2 regions of the Cellulosimicrobium sp. I38E genome follow, and region 1 is predicted to be linked to the other one. Evidence: riboswitches for the same ligand, from Rfam matches in the RefSeq annotation. Region 1 holds a riboswitch; the other holds the start of a gene.
The links. A riboswitch is a leader RNA that binds a small molecule or an ion and turns the genes downstream of it on or off. The one in region 1 is predicted to bind S-adenosylmethionine.
Positions count from the first base shown of each region.

Region 1 (7,377 bases):
CACGGTCCGCGACCCGGACCTCGTCCCGGAGCACGATGCGCACTCCCGGCCTCGTGCTCATGCGGCCACCGCCTTCTGTCGTGCGTCGATCCGGGGGTCGAGCAGGGGGTAGAGCAGGTCGACCAGGAGCGTGACGACCACGAACACGAGCGCCGAGAGGACGACCACCGCCTGCACCACGGGGATGTCCTGCGCGTCCACCGACGTGACCGTCAGTCGCCCGAGGCCCGCGCGCGAGAACACCGTCTCCGTGACGACCGTGCCGCCGAGCAGCCCGCCGACGAGGACCCCGAGCACGGTCAGCGCGGGGATCGCGGCGTTGCGCAGCGCGTGGCCGAAGTGCACGCGCGCCCGGCTCGCGCCCTTCGCGCGCGCCGTCTCGACGTACGGCTCGGCGAGCGTCCCGCGCAGGCTCTGCGCGAGCACCTGCGCGAGCGCGGCGCTCGCCGGCACGGCGAGCGTGATCGCCGGCAGCACGAGGCTGATCGCGCCCTCGTTGCCGATCGCGGGGAACACCGGGAGCTGGAAGGAGAACCACTGGAGGAGCAGCAGGCCCAGGCAGAACGGCGGCAGCGCGACGCCGAGCGGCGGCAGCGACGCGAGCGCGTGGCGCAACCAGGCCGCGCGCGGGAACGTGCTCGCGATGGCGATGCCTGCGCCTGCGACGACGGCGAGGACGAGAGCCGCGGCCGTGAGCCGGAGCGTCTCGGGGAGCGCCTGGAGCACGAGCTGGGTCGCGGGGGCGCCCGACGAGTACGACGTGCCGAAGTCGAGGCGCAGCGCGTGCCACAGCGCGTCGGCGTACTGCACCAGCACGGGTCGGTCGAGGCCGTACTGCGCGCGGAGCGCGTCGAGCAGCGCGGGGTCCACCTGGTCCGCCTCGCCGCCGCCGCTCGCCATGAGCGCGGCCGGGTCGCTGGGCAGCAGGTAGAGGACGAAGAACGAGATCGTGAACGCCGCCCAGAGCACGAACAGCCCCTGCCCGGCGCGACGCAGGACGTACCGGCCCATGGGTCGGTCCTCCTTCCGTGGGGGACGGTCCGCCTGCCCGACGCCGCGACGTCGGGCAGGCGGACCCGTCGGGTCAGCCCTGGGTGACCCAGGCGTCGTAGAAGTCGAGGCGCGACGACGCCTCGAACGTCAGGCCGTGGACCGTGTCGGCCGCCGCGATGGTCGTCGACAGCTCGTAGACCGGGATCGCGTGCCCCTTCTGGACGAGGAGGCGCGACGCCTCCGTGACGAGCTCCTGGCGCTCGGCCGGGTCGGTCGCCGCGGCCGACGCGTCGAGGAGGTCGTCGACCTCCTCCGCGTCACGCTGGTTGATGTTGCGCGCGTTGGCAGAGAAGATCGTCCGCAGCACGTCCGGGTCGGAGCGCGTGAGGTTGTAGTAGTCGAAGTCGAAGTCGCCGCTCTCCTTGATGGCCTGCGACTCCGCGACGGTCACGTGCTGGAGCTGGAGGTCGACGCCGATCTGCGCGAGCTGCTGCTGGACCAGCTCGAGCGGCTCCGGTACCTGCCAGAACGTCACGGTCGTCGAGAGCTTCTGGCCGTCCTTCTCCCGGACGCCGTCGGCGCCCTCGACCCAGCCCGCGTCGTCGAGGATCTTCTTCGCGCCCTCGGGGTCGTAGGCGAGCTCGTCCGCGACGCTCTCGTAGAGCGGCGTCGAGTGCGACAGGACGCTCGTGGCCGGCTCGTCCTGCTCGCTGAGCACGGTGTCCGCGATCTGCTCGCGGTCGATGCCCTTGAGGATCGCCGTCCGCACGGCCTCGTCGCCCGCGAGCGGGCTCGACTCGTTGGGGAAGAGGTTGAACACGACGCCCGGGTTCGCGCGGTACTCGAGCCAGAACCCGTTCCCGTCGAACTGCGGGAGGTCGACGGTCGAGATCGCGGCCGTGGCGTCGATCTGGCCGGAGACCAGGCTGCCGCTGCGCACGCTCGCCTCGGGGATGACCTTGAACGTCACGGTGTCGAGGTAGGCCTCGCCCTGGTGGTCGTTGGCCTCCGAGCCCCATGCGTAGCCCGCGACCTTCTCGAGCACGATCTCCTGGTCCTGCGTGTAGGACTTCACGGAGAACGGCCCGGAGCCGACGAACTTGCCGGCGCAACGGTCCTCGACGCTCAGGTCGGCCGACGACGGCGCGAGCAGGCCGAGCGAGAACGTCGAGGTGGCCTGGAGGAACTGGGCGCTCGGCGCCGCGAAGTCGACCGTGAGGGTCTGCGGGTCCGTGACGGTCGTGCCCTCGTAACCGACGAGGTACTGCGACCCGAGCGACGCCGTCGCGCCGAGCGCGACGATCGCGTCGAAGTTCGTCTTGACCGACTCGGCGTCGATCGGCGTGCCGTCGGCGTAGGTCGCGTCGTCGCGCAGGTGGAACGTGTAGCTCGACGCGTCGTCGTTCACCTCCCAGCTCTCCGCGAGCCACGGCAGGATCTCGCCCGACTCCGGGTCCTGCGCCGTGAGCGACGCGACGGTCTGGCGGGCCGCGGCGATGGCGTCGTTGTTGCCGACCTGCTGCGGGTCGATGCAGTGCGAGTCGACCGTGATCGCGAAGGTCAGGTCGCCGCCCGCCACGGGCTCGCCGGACGGGCTCGGCGACCCGTCGTCGTCGGACGCGCCCGAGCCGCCGCCCGCGCACGCGCTGAGCAGGAGGCCCGTCGCGGCGGCCGCCGCGGCGACGGTCAGGGACCGGCGTCGGTGAGGTGTGGGGATCATGTCGTGCTGCTCTCCTCGTGTGCCGGCTGAGGACCGGCGATCGTCCGGCGCCGGTGGTCGTCCGCGCCGGGCCGAGGGCCGGCGCGGCGGGGAACCCACCGGGGTGCCGTGCTTACCGCGCGGCGGAAGCCACGCGGTCAGGTCGTTCCCGGAGCACCCCGTCACGTCGAAGGGTTGCTGGTCAGCGAGCCGGGCCTGCGTGCTGACGCTCGTCACCTGGGAGCAGGAAAGACAATCCCGACCGGTTGAGTCAAGTTTCGAGACGGGCGTCCCGCCAGGCGGACGGATGTTTCCTGCTGCGCAGCGTCGTGGGCCGTCGCGGGGCCACCACGAGCGCGGGAAGGGCCCGCCTCGCGAGGCGAGACGGGCCCTGTCCTGCTCCGGTCCGGCGGCCCGGTCAGGCCGCGGTGAACCCCGCCGCGCGGCGCGCGTCGGCCGCGCTCCACAGGTCGGTCTTCACCTCGGCCTTCACGACCGGGACCACCTCCTCCGCGAACCGGCGCAGGACGTCCTCCTGCTGCGAGGCGGGGATCAGGTGGTTCACCGAGACGGACTGGAGGTCGTGCCCGTACGAGGCGTGGTAGTCGAGGATCTTCTCGGCCACGCGCTCCGGCGACCCCACCAGCGCCGGGCCCCGCTCGACCGCGTCCTCGACCGTCCGGAAGCTCGGCGCCTTCCCGACGGCGTCCGGCCCGTATCCCCGGCGTGCCGCCGCCGCGACCTGACCCTCGTAGATCGGGCGGTACTGCTCGATCGCCTCCTCCGTCGTGTCCGCGAGGAACAGGCCCCCCGAGCCCGACCCCACGAACCCGTACGCCGGGTCGTGCCCGTGCTCCGCGTACTGCTCGCGGTAGCGGTCGATGAGCACCTGGTAGTTCTCGCGCGGCTGGAGGGCGTTGGCGCTCACGATCGGGTCCCCGTACCGCGCCGCGAGATCGACCGCGAACTGCGACGTCGCCGACCCGTGCCAGATGCGGAACGGCCCCGCGAACGGACGCGGCAGCGTCGTCGCGTGCTCCAGGGCGTGCCGGTGCCGCCCGGTCCAGCTCACGTCCTCCTCGGACAGCAGCAGCCGCAGGAGCTCGTAGTTCTCCTGGAGGTACTCGTACTGCTTGTCGATGTCCAGCCCCAGCAGCGGGTACTGGAGCACCTCGTTGCCCTTGCCGATGACGATCTCCAGCCGCCCCCGGCTCAGCTGGTCCACCGTCGCGAGGTCCTCGGCGACGCGGATCGGGTCGAGCAGCGACAGCACCGTCACGCCGGTGCTCAGGAGGATCCGCGACGTCCGCGCCGCGACCGCACCGAGGATCACCGTCGGTGCCGACGACAGCACCTCCCCCGCGTGCCGCTCCCCCACCGCGAACGAGTCGAACCCGAGCTCCTCCGCCAGCACCGCCGTCTCCACGACCCGGTTCAGCCGGTCGGACGGCGCGACCGCCTCCCCGGTCACCGGATGGGGCGGGTTGAACACGATGTCGAGTACCTGGAAACGCACGGTCCTGCTCCTTGTCGTCGTCGTTCGTGGTCGGGCCGGGCGGGCGCGCCACCGAGATCGGCAGCACCGGTCGAGGTCGGCAGGTGCACGTGCCGACCTCGGCCGGGGCTGCCGATCTCGTCCTTCTCTGCCGATCTCGGTCGCGGACCGTCAGGCCGCGGCGGCCTCCGCGGTCGCGGCGTCGCGCTTCGCGACCTCCTCGCGGACGATCGGGATGACGTAGCGGCCGAAGTCGATCGCGTCGTCGAGCAGGTCGTAGCCGCGGGCGGAGATGACGCGGACGCCGAGGTCGTAGTACGCGAGGAGGGCCTCGGCGACCTGCTCGGGCGTGCCGACGAGCGCGTTGGAGTTGCCGGCGCCGCCGGTGGCCTTGGCCGTCGCGGTCCACAGGGCGGTGTCGAAGCGCTCGCCCTGCGCGGCGATCTCGAGGAGTCGCTGCGAGCCCGCGTTCTCGGGCTTGTCGATCGGGTGCCGACGGCTGAGCTGCCCGCCCGCGGCCGCCTTGCGCGCCTCGATCCGGTCGAGGATGCGGTGCGCCTTCTCCCACGCGAGCTCCTCGGTCGGGGCGACGATCGGCCGGAACGCCGCGTGGATGCGGGGCGGCGTCGCGCGGCCCGCGGCGGCGGCCTCGGCGTGCACGCGCGCGATCTGCTCGGCGGTGCGGTCGAGGGGCTCGCCCCAGACGGCGTAGATGTCGGCCTCGGCCGCGCCGACGCGGAACGCGGCGTCGGACGACCCGCCGAACGAGATGGTCGGGGTGCGTCCCTCGAACGGCTTGGCGTCGAGCACGAAGTCGTCGAAGTCGTAGAACGGGCCGTGGTGGTCGAACGGCTCGGAGCTCGCCCAGGCCTGCTTGACGATCTGGATGTACTCGTGGGTGCGCGCGTACCGCTCGTCCTTGGTCAGCGTGTCACCCTCACGGCCCTGCTCGTGGTCGTTGCCGCCCGTGATGAAGTGGACGGAGAGCCGCCCGCCGGAGAGCTGGTCGAGCGTCGCGAACGTCTTGGCGGCGTACGTCGGGTAGGACACGTTGGGCCGGTGCGCGAGGAGCAGCTCGATCGAGTCGAGGCGCGCCGCGGTGTACGCGGCGAGGGCGGCGGGCTCGGGGCCGGAGGAGCCGTAGGCGAAGAGCACGCGCGTCCACCCGTTGTCCTCGTGCGCGCGGACGATGCGCTCGAGGTAGGCGGGGTCGAACGCGGCGGTCGTGCGCTCGGTGGTCTCCGAGGCGTCGTTGGTCGTGGCGATGCCGAGGAACTCGACGGGCATGAGGGTCTCCGTGGGTGTGGGTGCGGGTGGTTCGCGGTACGGGTCGGACGCCGGCTCAGGGCCGGGCGGGCGCCGTCGGCTCCGGGGACGCCGTCGGCTCGGGGGACGTCGCGGGCGCCTCGACCGGGTCGGACGCCGGGAGGCCGGCGTCCTTCCAGGCCGGGAAGCCGCCGTCGACGTGCGAGACGTGCGTGTACCCGCGCTGGGCGAGCGCCTCGGCGACGGGGCCGGAGCCGTTCGGCGACCCGCACACGACGACGACGGGCGTGTCGAGCGAGATCGCCGGGTTGTCGGCAGGGCCGAACAGCGCGTCGAGGTCGTGGCGGTCGGCGAGGGTCGCGCCGGGGATCTCGCCGTGCGCGGCGCGACCGCCGGCCGAGCGCACGTCGATCAGCAGCGCGCCGTCGGCGACCTTGGCCGCGGCGTCGGCGGCGGCCTGGAGGGGCGGGGTCGTGGTCATGGGTCTCTCCTTCGGGTGAGGTCGCCAGATCGACCCGCACGCCTGAGATCGACCTTCAGGAGGTCGATCTGGCGACGCGCGGGTCGATCTCGCGTCAGGGGGTGGTGGCGAGCGCGGGTGCGACGCCGGTGGCGGCGGGTGTCGCCGCGGCGTCGAGAGCGAGGTCTGCCGCGAACCAGTGCTCGGCGAGCAGCTCGAACGAGCGGCGGGCGTCGTCGGCGTCGTGGGTCGCGGTGGTGACGAGCAGCTCGTCGGCGCCGGTCGCGCGGCGCAGCGTCTCGAGCCGCTGCACGACCGTCTCCGGGTCGCCGACGATCCGCGTGTCGACGCGGTCCGCGACGAGCGCGCGCTCGGCCTCCGGGCGCTCCTCCCACGCGGGCGAGGTGCCCGGCTCGGGGTACGCGATCGCGCCGTCGACGCCGCTGCGGATGGAGAGCACCCAGTCGGCGAACGGCGTCGCGAGCTCGCGCGCCCGCTCGATCGTGTCGGCGACGAGCACGTCGGCGGACACGACGACGTACGGCTCGTCGAGCACGCCCGGACGGAACGCCTCGCGGTAGGCGGCGACCGTGTCGATCGTCGCCGACGGCGCCACGTGGTAGTTCGCGGCGATCGGCAGCCCCAGCTCGCCCGCGACGCGCGCGCTCTCGCCGGGGCTCGACGCGAGGACCCACAGGTCCCAGTCGGCGCCCTCGACGGGCGGGCTCACGTAGGGCGTCCCGTGCTCGTCGCGGTACGTCCCGGCGCGCAGGCCGAGCACGAGGTCGAGCTCGTCGCGAAAGCTGACCGGCGTGCGCGAGGCCCCGACGATCCGCTTCTGGGCGAGGATCCGCTCGCGCAGCACGGAGTCGTTGACGTTCGACGGCGGAGCTCCCGGGACGTAGAGCCCCTCGACGACGCGCGGCCCGGTCGCGCCGGACCGGGCCGCCCGCTGCGGCGCGGCCTTCGCGCTCTTCTCCCCCGTCGGCGGCGTGAACGCCCGGCCGAGCCCGAGGTCGACCCGGCCGGGGTGCAGCGCGGCGATCGTCCCGAACTGCTCGGCGGCGACGAGCGGGCTCGTCGTGCTGAGCAGCACGGCACCGCTGCCGACGCGGATGCGCTCGGTCCGGGCCGCGACGGCGGCGGCGAGCACGGCGGGCGAGGCGGAGCCGACGCCCGGCGACAGGTGGTGCTCGGCGTACCAGACGCGGTGGTACCCGAGCCGGTCGAGGTCGCGCGCGAGCCCGACGGCGCGGCGCACCGCGTCCTGTCCCGTCGCCCCCTCGGGCACGATCGCGAGGTCGAGGACGGACAGCGGGACGCGGCCGGACGCCGGTCGCGGCCCGCCGGGAGTGGCGGTCTGGTGCGGGTGCTGGTGGGACGACATGGCTTCCTTCAGTGGTGTGCGGCGGCCGGTGGTGGTGCGGTGGGTCCCGACTGCTCCCGGGCGCGGGACGGGACCGG
Region 1 is NZ_LUAZ01000008.1:49,432-56,808, forward strand. Features, by position in the region: gene A0J59_RS01775 (ABC transporter permease) at 1-61, opposite strand, end outside; gene A0J59_RS01780 (ABC transporter permease) at 58-1,011, opposite strand; gene A0J59_RS01785 (ABC transporter substrate-binding protein) at 1,085-2,713, opposite strand; SAM riboswitch class IV at 2,817-2,930, opposite strand; gene A0J59_RS01790 (LLM class flavin-dependent oxidoreductase) at 3,111-4,208, opposite strand; gene A0J59_RS01795 (LLM class flavin-dependent oxidoreductase) at 4,359-5,474, opposite strand; gene A0J59_RS01800 (rhodanese-like domain-containing protein) at 5,530-5,934, opposite strand; gene A0J59_RS01805 (LLM class flavin-dependent oxidoreductase) at 6,029-7,300, opposite strand.

Region 2 (7,377 bases), on a different contig from region 1:
CCGGCGCGCAGCGTCACGGTGCCGTCGGTGTCCGGCACGCTCGGGATCCTCGCGCGGCACCAGCCCGTCGCGGCGACCTTGAAGGCCGGGCGCGTGCGGCTGCGCACGCCCGACCGCCCGACGGCGGAGCTGCGCATCGGCGGCGGCTTCCTCGTGGTCGACGACGACGAGGTGACGATCCTCGCCGACGACGCGACGTGGGTGCAGGCCCGGTAGCCCCTACGCGGGGTCGCTCACCGGACCGAGCTGCACGACGACGACCCGGTGCCCGTCGGGATCGTTGACGTGTGCGAACCGGTCCCCGGACTCGGTGTCGGCGTCGGGGCCGACGAACGGCTCGACCCCTGCGGCGGCGAGCCGCGCGAGGGTCGCGTCGAGGTCGTCGACGTAGAGCACGAGGTTCGGCAGCCCGTGGCGCACGAGGGGCGCGCCGCCGTCGGGGAGCGGGACGAGCCACAGCCCGGGCTCGTCGACGCGGCCGGGGCCGACGTGCAGCAGCGGGAACCCCTCGGTCTCGCCGCGGAACAGCGTCCCGAACCCGAACCCGTCCGCCCAGAACGCGGCGCTCGCGTCGAGGTCACGGCAGAGCAGGACCGTGCGGCCGATCGTCGTCGTCATGCGGCGAGCCTAGGCCGTGCCGCCGACGCCACGCCCGCGCGGCGCCCGACCTCGCGGGCGCACGTGCGCCGTCGGGCATACCGTGGACCGCATGGCGACCGACGGCGGCATCCGCAGGACGATCAGCGACCTCGTGGCGCAGGAGCGCGAGCTCCGCGAGCAGCTCGCGCAGGGGGAGATCACCGGGAGGCAGGAGCACGAGCGGCTGCACGCGATCGAGGTCGAGCTCGACCAGTGCTGGGACCTGCTGCGCCAGCGCGACGCCGCGCGCGAGTTCGGGAGCGACCCGGATGCGGCGACCGTGCGCGACCCCGGTACGGTGGAGAACTACCTGGACTGATCGTCGCCGACGACGACGTCCGGCCCCACGCACCGACCTCAGAAGGAGAACGCCATGACCACGACCAGCGAGCAGGCGGCCGACAGCCCCCTCCCCACCGGGACGGAAGGCCGCGACATCCCCGGGCACGCGGGCGCGCTGGCGCGGTTCGTCGTCTCGTTCGCCCTGTTCGTCGGGGGTCTGGTCCTCATGGGGTCGGGCATGTCCGGCGTCGACGGCGGCGTGTGGCTCTTCGTCGGCGGTCTCCTCGCCGCGACGCTCGCGTTCGCCCTCCCGATGGCGGGGACGGGCACGACCGAGCGCTGACCGACGCGACGCGGAGGCCGGGTTCCGACGGGAACCCGGCCTCCGGCGTGTCCGGGGTCAGCCGAGCGTCGCCCGGACCGCCTGTGCGGCCGCGACGAGGTGCTCGAGCGACGGCACGGTCTCCTCGTAGCGGCGGGTCTTCAGCCCGCAGTCGGGGTTGACCCACACGACCTTCGGGTCGATCGACTTCACCGCGAGCTCCAGCAGCTCGGTGACCTCCTCCGTCGAGGGGACGCGCGGGCTGTGGATGTCGTAGACGCCCGGCCCGATGCCGCGCGCGTACCCGGCGTCGCGCAGCTCGGGCACGATCTCCATGCGCGAGCGTGCCGCCTCGACCGACGTCACGTCGGCGTCGAGGCCGTCGATCGCGCCGATGACCTCGCCGAACTCCGAGTAGCACAGGTGCGTGTGGATCTGCGTCGCCGCCTCCACGCCCGACGTCGCGAGCCGGAACGACCCCACCGACCAGTCGAGGTACGCCGGCTGGTCGGCCTTGCGCAGCGGCAGGAGCTCGCGCAGCGCGGGCTCGTCGACCTGGACGATCCCGATGCCGGCCGCCTCCAGGTCCGCGATCTCGTCGCGCAGCGCGAGGCCGACCTGGTTCGCGGTGTCGCCGAGCGGCTGGTCGTCGCGCACGAACGACCACGCGAGGATCGTCACCGGCCCGGTGAGCATGCCCTTGACCGGCTTCTCGGTGAGCGACGCCGTGTACGACGACCACTCGACCGTGATCGGCGCCGGGCGCGTCACGTCGCCCCACAGGATCGGCGGCCGCACGCAGCGCGACCCGTACGACTGCACCCAGCCGTTCGCGGTGACGGCGAACCCGTCGAGGTGCTCCGCGAAGTACTGCACCATGTCGTTGCGCTCCGGCTCGCCGTGCACGAGCACGTCGAGGCCGAGCTCCTCCTGGAGCGCGACGACGCGCGCGATCTCCTCGCGCATCGCGACCGTGTAGTCGGCGTCGGAGAGGTCGCCCTTGGTCCACTGCGCGCGGGCGCGGCGGATCTCGGGGGTCTGCGGGAACGACCCGATGGTCGTCGTCGGCAGCGGCGGCAGGTTCAGGCGCTCCTGCTGGGCCGCGGCGCGCTCGGCGTAGTCGCCGCGCGCGAAGTCCGCGTCCGTCAGCGCGGCGGCGCGCTCGCGCACCGCGGGCACGACGACGCCGCTCGCCTCCGCGCGCGACGCCACCGCTGCGCGGGACGCCTCGATCTCCTCCGCGACGGCGTCGCGACCCTCGGTCAGCGCGCGGGCGAGCGTCGCGACCTCGCCGACCTTCTGGTCCGCGAACGCGAGCCAGTCGCGCAGGCGCGGGTCGAGCGTCGTGCCCGACGCCGTGCCGGGCTCGGCGAACGTCTCGTCCTCCACGTCGTGCGGCACGTGCAGCAGCGACGTCGACGTGCCGACGGCGACCGCGCCTGCACCGAGGTCGCGTGCGGCATCGAGCACGTCGAGCTTCGTGGACAGGTCGGCACGCCAGATGTTGTGCCCGTCGATCGCCCCGACGACGAGCGTCTTCGACACGAGGTCGTCGTAGAGCGAGCCCGGAAGGTCTGCCCGGACGGCGTCGATCGCGATCGCTTCGACGTCCGTGCCCGCGAGCGTCGCCAGGAAGTCGTGGGTCCCGCCGTCGGCGTCGACCGGCGTCTCCAACCCGCCGAACGGCGTCGCGACGAGGATCGCGGGCCGCGCGTCCTGCGTCGAACCCGGGATCGCTCCCGACCCGGAGGTCTCCGTGGGGAGCGACCCCGGGTTCGGCACGGGGCGGAGGTCGGTCGCGAGGGTGCGGTAGGCCGACTCCACCGCTGCCGCGAGCTCCGTGAACGGCACGTCGACCGAGTCGGTGACGAGGATCGGCTCGTCGAGCTGGACCCAGGGTGCCCCCGCGGCGGCGAGCGCACGCAGCAGGTCGGCGTAGGCGGCGACGACGTCGTCCAGGCGGTCGAGCGGCGAGTACCCGGCGGGCGCGTCGTCGGCGGCCTTGGACAGCGCGAGGAACGTCACGGGCCCGACGACGACGGGCCGCGTCACGACGCCCGCCTCCTTGGCCTCGACGAACTCGCGCACGACGCGGTCGTCGACGAACCGGATCGGGGTGTCCGGGCCGATCTCGGGCACGAGGTAGTGGTAGTTCGTGTCGAACCACTTGGTCATCTCGAGCGGCGCGTCGTCGCCCTGGCCGCGCGCCACGGTGAAGTAGCCCGCGAGGTCGAGGCGGCCGGCGTCGTCGGTGAGCGACGCGAACCGCGACGGGACCGCCCCGAGGGAGGCCGCGACGTCGAGCACCTGGTCGTAGTAGGAGAACGAGCCGGGGACGGACGCGTCGTCGGCGCCGAGGCCGAGGTCGACGAGCCGGCGGACGGTCGCGAGGCGCAGCTCGCGGGCCGTGGCCTCGAGCTCGTCGACCGACGTCTTGCCGGCCCAAAACGCCTCGACGGCCTTCTTGAGCTCGCGGCGGCGCCCGATGCGCGGGTAGCCGAGCACGGTGCCGGCGGGGAAGCTGACCGGGTTCTGGGTAGGGGAGGGTACGGAAGTGGCCATGATCGAAACCTCTTGCTGGTCCGGAGGACCGGTCAGACGGGCGTGCCGTGCGTGGCGGCGCTCGTCGTGGGCAGGGAGGTGCCGGTGACCCACGGCCCGCTGGCCAGGTCCGGGACGAGCGGGGCGGCGGCAGCGCTGGTGCTGCCTCCCGTCCCGGCCGACCCGCCGCCGAGGTGGACACCCTCGAGCAGGTCAAGAGCGGCGCGGTGCTTGTTGAACGTGTACACGTGCAGACCGGGCGTGCCCGCGTCGAGGACGCGCTGCGCGAGGTCCACGGTGTACGCGATCCCGTAGGCGTGCTGCGCCTCCGGGTCGGGCAGGGCGTCGAGCGCGTCCAGCAGGTGCTGAGGCGCGCGCACGCCCGTGAGCTCCTCGACGCGACGGAGCCGCGCAGGCTCCGTCGTGGGCAGCAGCCCGGCGAGGATGGGGATCGTCACGCCGGCCGCGCGGGCCTCGGCGACGAAGTCGGTGTACGACGACGCGTCGTAGAAGAGCTGCGTGATCGCGAAGCTCGCGCCGGCCTGCTGCTTCTGCCACAGGCGGCGCACCTCCTGGGCGCGCGTCGTGCCGGCGGCGGGGTTGCCGTCGCAGAACGTCGCGACGGCGATCGTCAGCGGGCGGGCCGCGCCGCGCAGCGCCGCGGCCGGGTCGGACGCGCAGCGCGACGCCTCGACCTCGCGCAGGAGCGCGACGAGCTCGGTCGACGACCGCACGCCGTCGGGCGCGGGCTGCCAGTCCGGCTGGTCGCGCGGCGGGTCGCCGCGCAGCGCGAGGAAGCTGCGCACGCCCTCGTCGAGGAAGTCGGAGATGACCTCCTCCACGTCCTCGCGCGACGCCCCGACGCACGTGAGGTGCGCGATCGGCAGCACGGGCGTGCCCTGGAGCAGGCGGCCGACGACCTGGCGCGCGGTCGCGCGGTCGGTCCCGGCCGCGCCGTACGTCACCGAGACGAAGTCGGGGTGGGTCGCGACGAGACGCCGCGCCGTCTCCCAGAACTTCGGCGCCGCGTCCGGGCGCCGCGGGGGCATGAGCTCGAACGAGACCGTGGGGCGTGCGGCCCCGCCGTGGGCCTGCCCGACGGCGTCCGCGACGCTCACGACGTCGCTCCGACCGGGGTGCGTGCGTGCGCGACCGCCGTCGGGCACGTGCTGCCCGGACGGTGCGCGAAGGATGCCTCTGAGACCATTAGTCGCTCCATCGACCCTGGCGTTAGCACCTTTGTCCTCGGGAGGCTTCCGTCGGCGGGTTGCTGCGGTGTCGTCGAGCCAGGACTCTCGACCGCTCTGGATGGTTGGCACGATCCTACGGCGCATCCGCCATGCGGTCGAGGGTGCTCGCCTGCTGAGACGCCCGCCCGGTCGAGGCCTCCTTCCTATGATGGGCGGACGGTCACGACCTGTCGCTCGGAGCGCTCAGGAGGATCCGATGAAGCACTCGTCCAAGCCGCGGCACCGCTCCCGAGAGGTCGACGGGGTAGGTATCCACTACCGCGAGGCCGGGGTGCCCTCGTCGACCGCGGTGCTGCTCCTGCACGGCTTCCCCGCCTCGTCCCACTCGTTCCGGGACGTGATGCCGGTGCTCGCCGACCACGCGTACGTCGTCGCCCCCGACCTTCCCGGCTTCGGCTTCTCCGACGCCCTCCCGCCCGAGGAGTACACGTTCGAGCGCCTGACGGACGTGATCGAGGCGCTGGTCACGAGCCTGGGGATCGAGCGCTACGTCCTCTACGTCACCGACTTCGGCACTCCCGTCGGGTACTCGCTGGCGATGCGCGACCCCGGCCACGTGCTGGGACTGGTCGTGCAGAACGGCAACGCCCACGACGCGGGCCTCGGGGACACCTGGGACACGGCCCGGCGTTTCTGGGCCGACCCGACCCCGGAGAACCGGGCGGCGCTCCCGGACTGGCTGACCTTCGAAGGGACCCGGGACCAGTACCTCGCCGGGTCGCCTCCGAGCGTCCAGGAGCTTCATCCGCCCGAGTCGTGGCACCTCGACTGGGGGCGGCTGTCGCGCCCGGGCATGACCGACCTGCAGTTCCGGCTCTTCACCGACTACCGGTCGCACGTCGCACGCTTCCCCGCGATCGCCGCCTACCACCGGCGCCACCAGCCCCCGTGCATGGTCCTCTGGGGCCGCTTCGACACGTTCTTCGACATCCGCGAGGTCGTCGCCTACCACGAGGTCATGGAGACCCTCGCCGTGCACGTCTACGACGCCGGTCACTTCCTGCTCGAGACGCACGCGAGCGAGGTCGCCGCACTCCTCGCCGCCTTCGTCGACGACGCGCTCGACCGGGCGGGGTCCACCGCACGGTGGGCAGCCAGGTCGGCGCGAACCGATGCGCCGGAGGCGCCGGCCCGGGACTAGGGTGAGCCGACCTCTCACCGACACCGAGCGAGCACAGGAGCCCGCCATGTACGCGACCCCGACCCGCCCGATGACGCAGGACGAGCTCGATCGGATCTGCCGCGTGTGGGCCGACTGCGGCAGCGACGACCCCACCGACCGGTGGCTCGAGCTCTGGGACGGCGGCGACGCGGACGACCACCCGGAGCAGCGCGACGCGATCGTCGCGATCGCGCGGGAGGTCGGCCTGGAGACTGCGGTCGAGGACGGCGTGCTGCGCGTGCAGAAGACGCAGCAGCTCCACGACGAGATCGGCGCGCGCTGGATCTGACCAGGTCAGGGCTCCTGCGCTGCAGATCTCACGCTTTCTACGCTACAGATCTCAGGCCGCGCACCGTCGTCAACGGCGCCGGAGCTCCGGGACGTGCAGGCGCCGGAGGAACCGGTCGGTGCGCAGGGGCGGGCCGTGGCGGTCGAGCAGGGACACGACGACGACCGTCGCGGTCGCGATCGGGATGGTCCATGCCGCGGGCTGGGCGAGCAGGGCGCGCACGACGCCGGGGACGCCGTCCGCCGTCGCGCCGGACGAGACCGTCCCGTAGCCCGCGGCGACGAGGGCGGACGAGGCGAGCAGCGCCGTCGCGCACAGGACGGACCCCACGACCATCCCCGCCACCGCGCCGCGCGCGGTGAGGCGGCGCCACCACACGCCCAGCAGGATCACGGGCGACAGCGCGGAGGCGGCGAAGACGAACACCGTCCCGACGCTCGTCACGAGCCCCTGCGGGATGGTGACGAGCGCGAACGCGAGCGGGATGAGCGTGCACGCCACCGCCGACCACCGGAACGACCGCACGGTCCCGCCGAACAGGTCCTGGCTCACGACGCCCGCGAGCGCCACGACGAGCCCCGAGGACGTGCCGAGGAACGCGGCGAACGCTCCGGCGACGACGAGCGCGGCGAGCAGCTCGCCGCCGAGCCCGGGCACGAGGCGGGTCGGCAGGGTGAGGACCACGGTGTCCGCGACCCCGGGCTCGGCGAGGTCGGGAGCGACGACCCGCGCGACGAGCCCGAGCGTGCTCGACACCATGTAGAACACGCTGATCATCACGAGCACGACGACGGTCGTGCGGCGAGCCGAGCCGCCGTCGGGCGAGGTGTAGAAGCGCACGAGGACGTGCGGCAGGCCGGTCGTGCCGAGCAGGAGCGCGAGCAGGAGCGAG
Region 2 is NZ_LUAZ01000017.1:226,853-234,229, reverse strand. Features, by position in the region: gene atpC (ATP synthase F1 subunit epsilon) at 1-216, shown strand, start outside; gene A0J59_RS06295 (VOC family protein) at 220-618, opposite strand; gene A0J59_RS06290 (DUF2630 family protein) at 710-958, shown strand; gene A0J59_RS06285 (hypothetical protein) at 1,013-1,264, shown strand; gene metE (5-methyltetrahydropteroyltriglutamate--homocysteine S-methyltransferase) at 1,322-3,805, opposite strand; gene A0J59_RS06275 (methylenetetrahydrofolate reductase) at 3,838-4,833, opposite strand; SAM riboswitch class I at 4,997-5,099, opposite strand; gene A0J59_RS06270 (alpha/beta fold hydrolase) at 5,231-6,175, shown strand; gene A0J59_RS06265 (hypothetical protein) at 6,222-6,485, shown strand; gene A0J59_RS06260 (cation acetate symporter) at 6,555-7,377, opposite strand, start outside.
Region 2: it holds a riboswitch for S-adenosylmethionine, as region 1 does, so the genes downstream of both, A0J59_RS06275 (methylenetetrahydrofolate reductase) here and A0J59_RS01785 (ABC transporter substrate-binding protein) in region 1, are expected to answer to the same signal.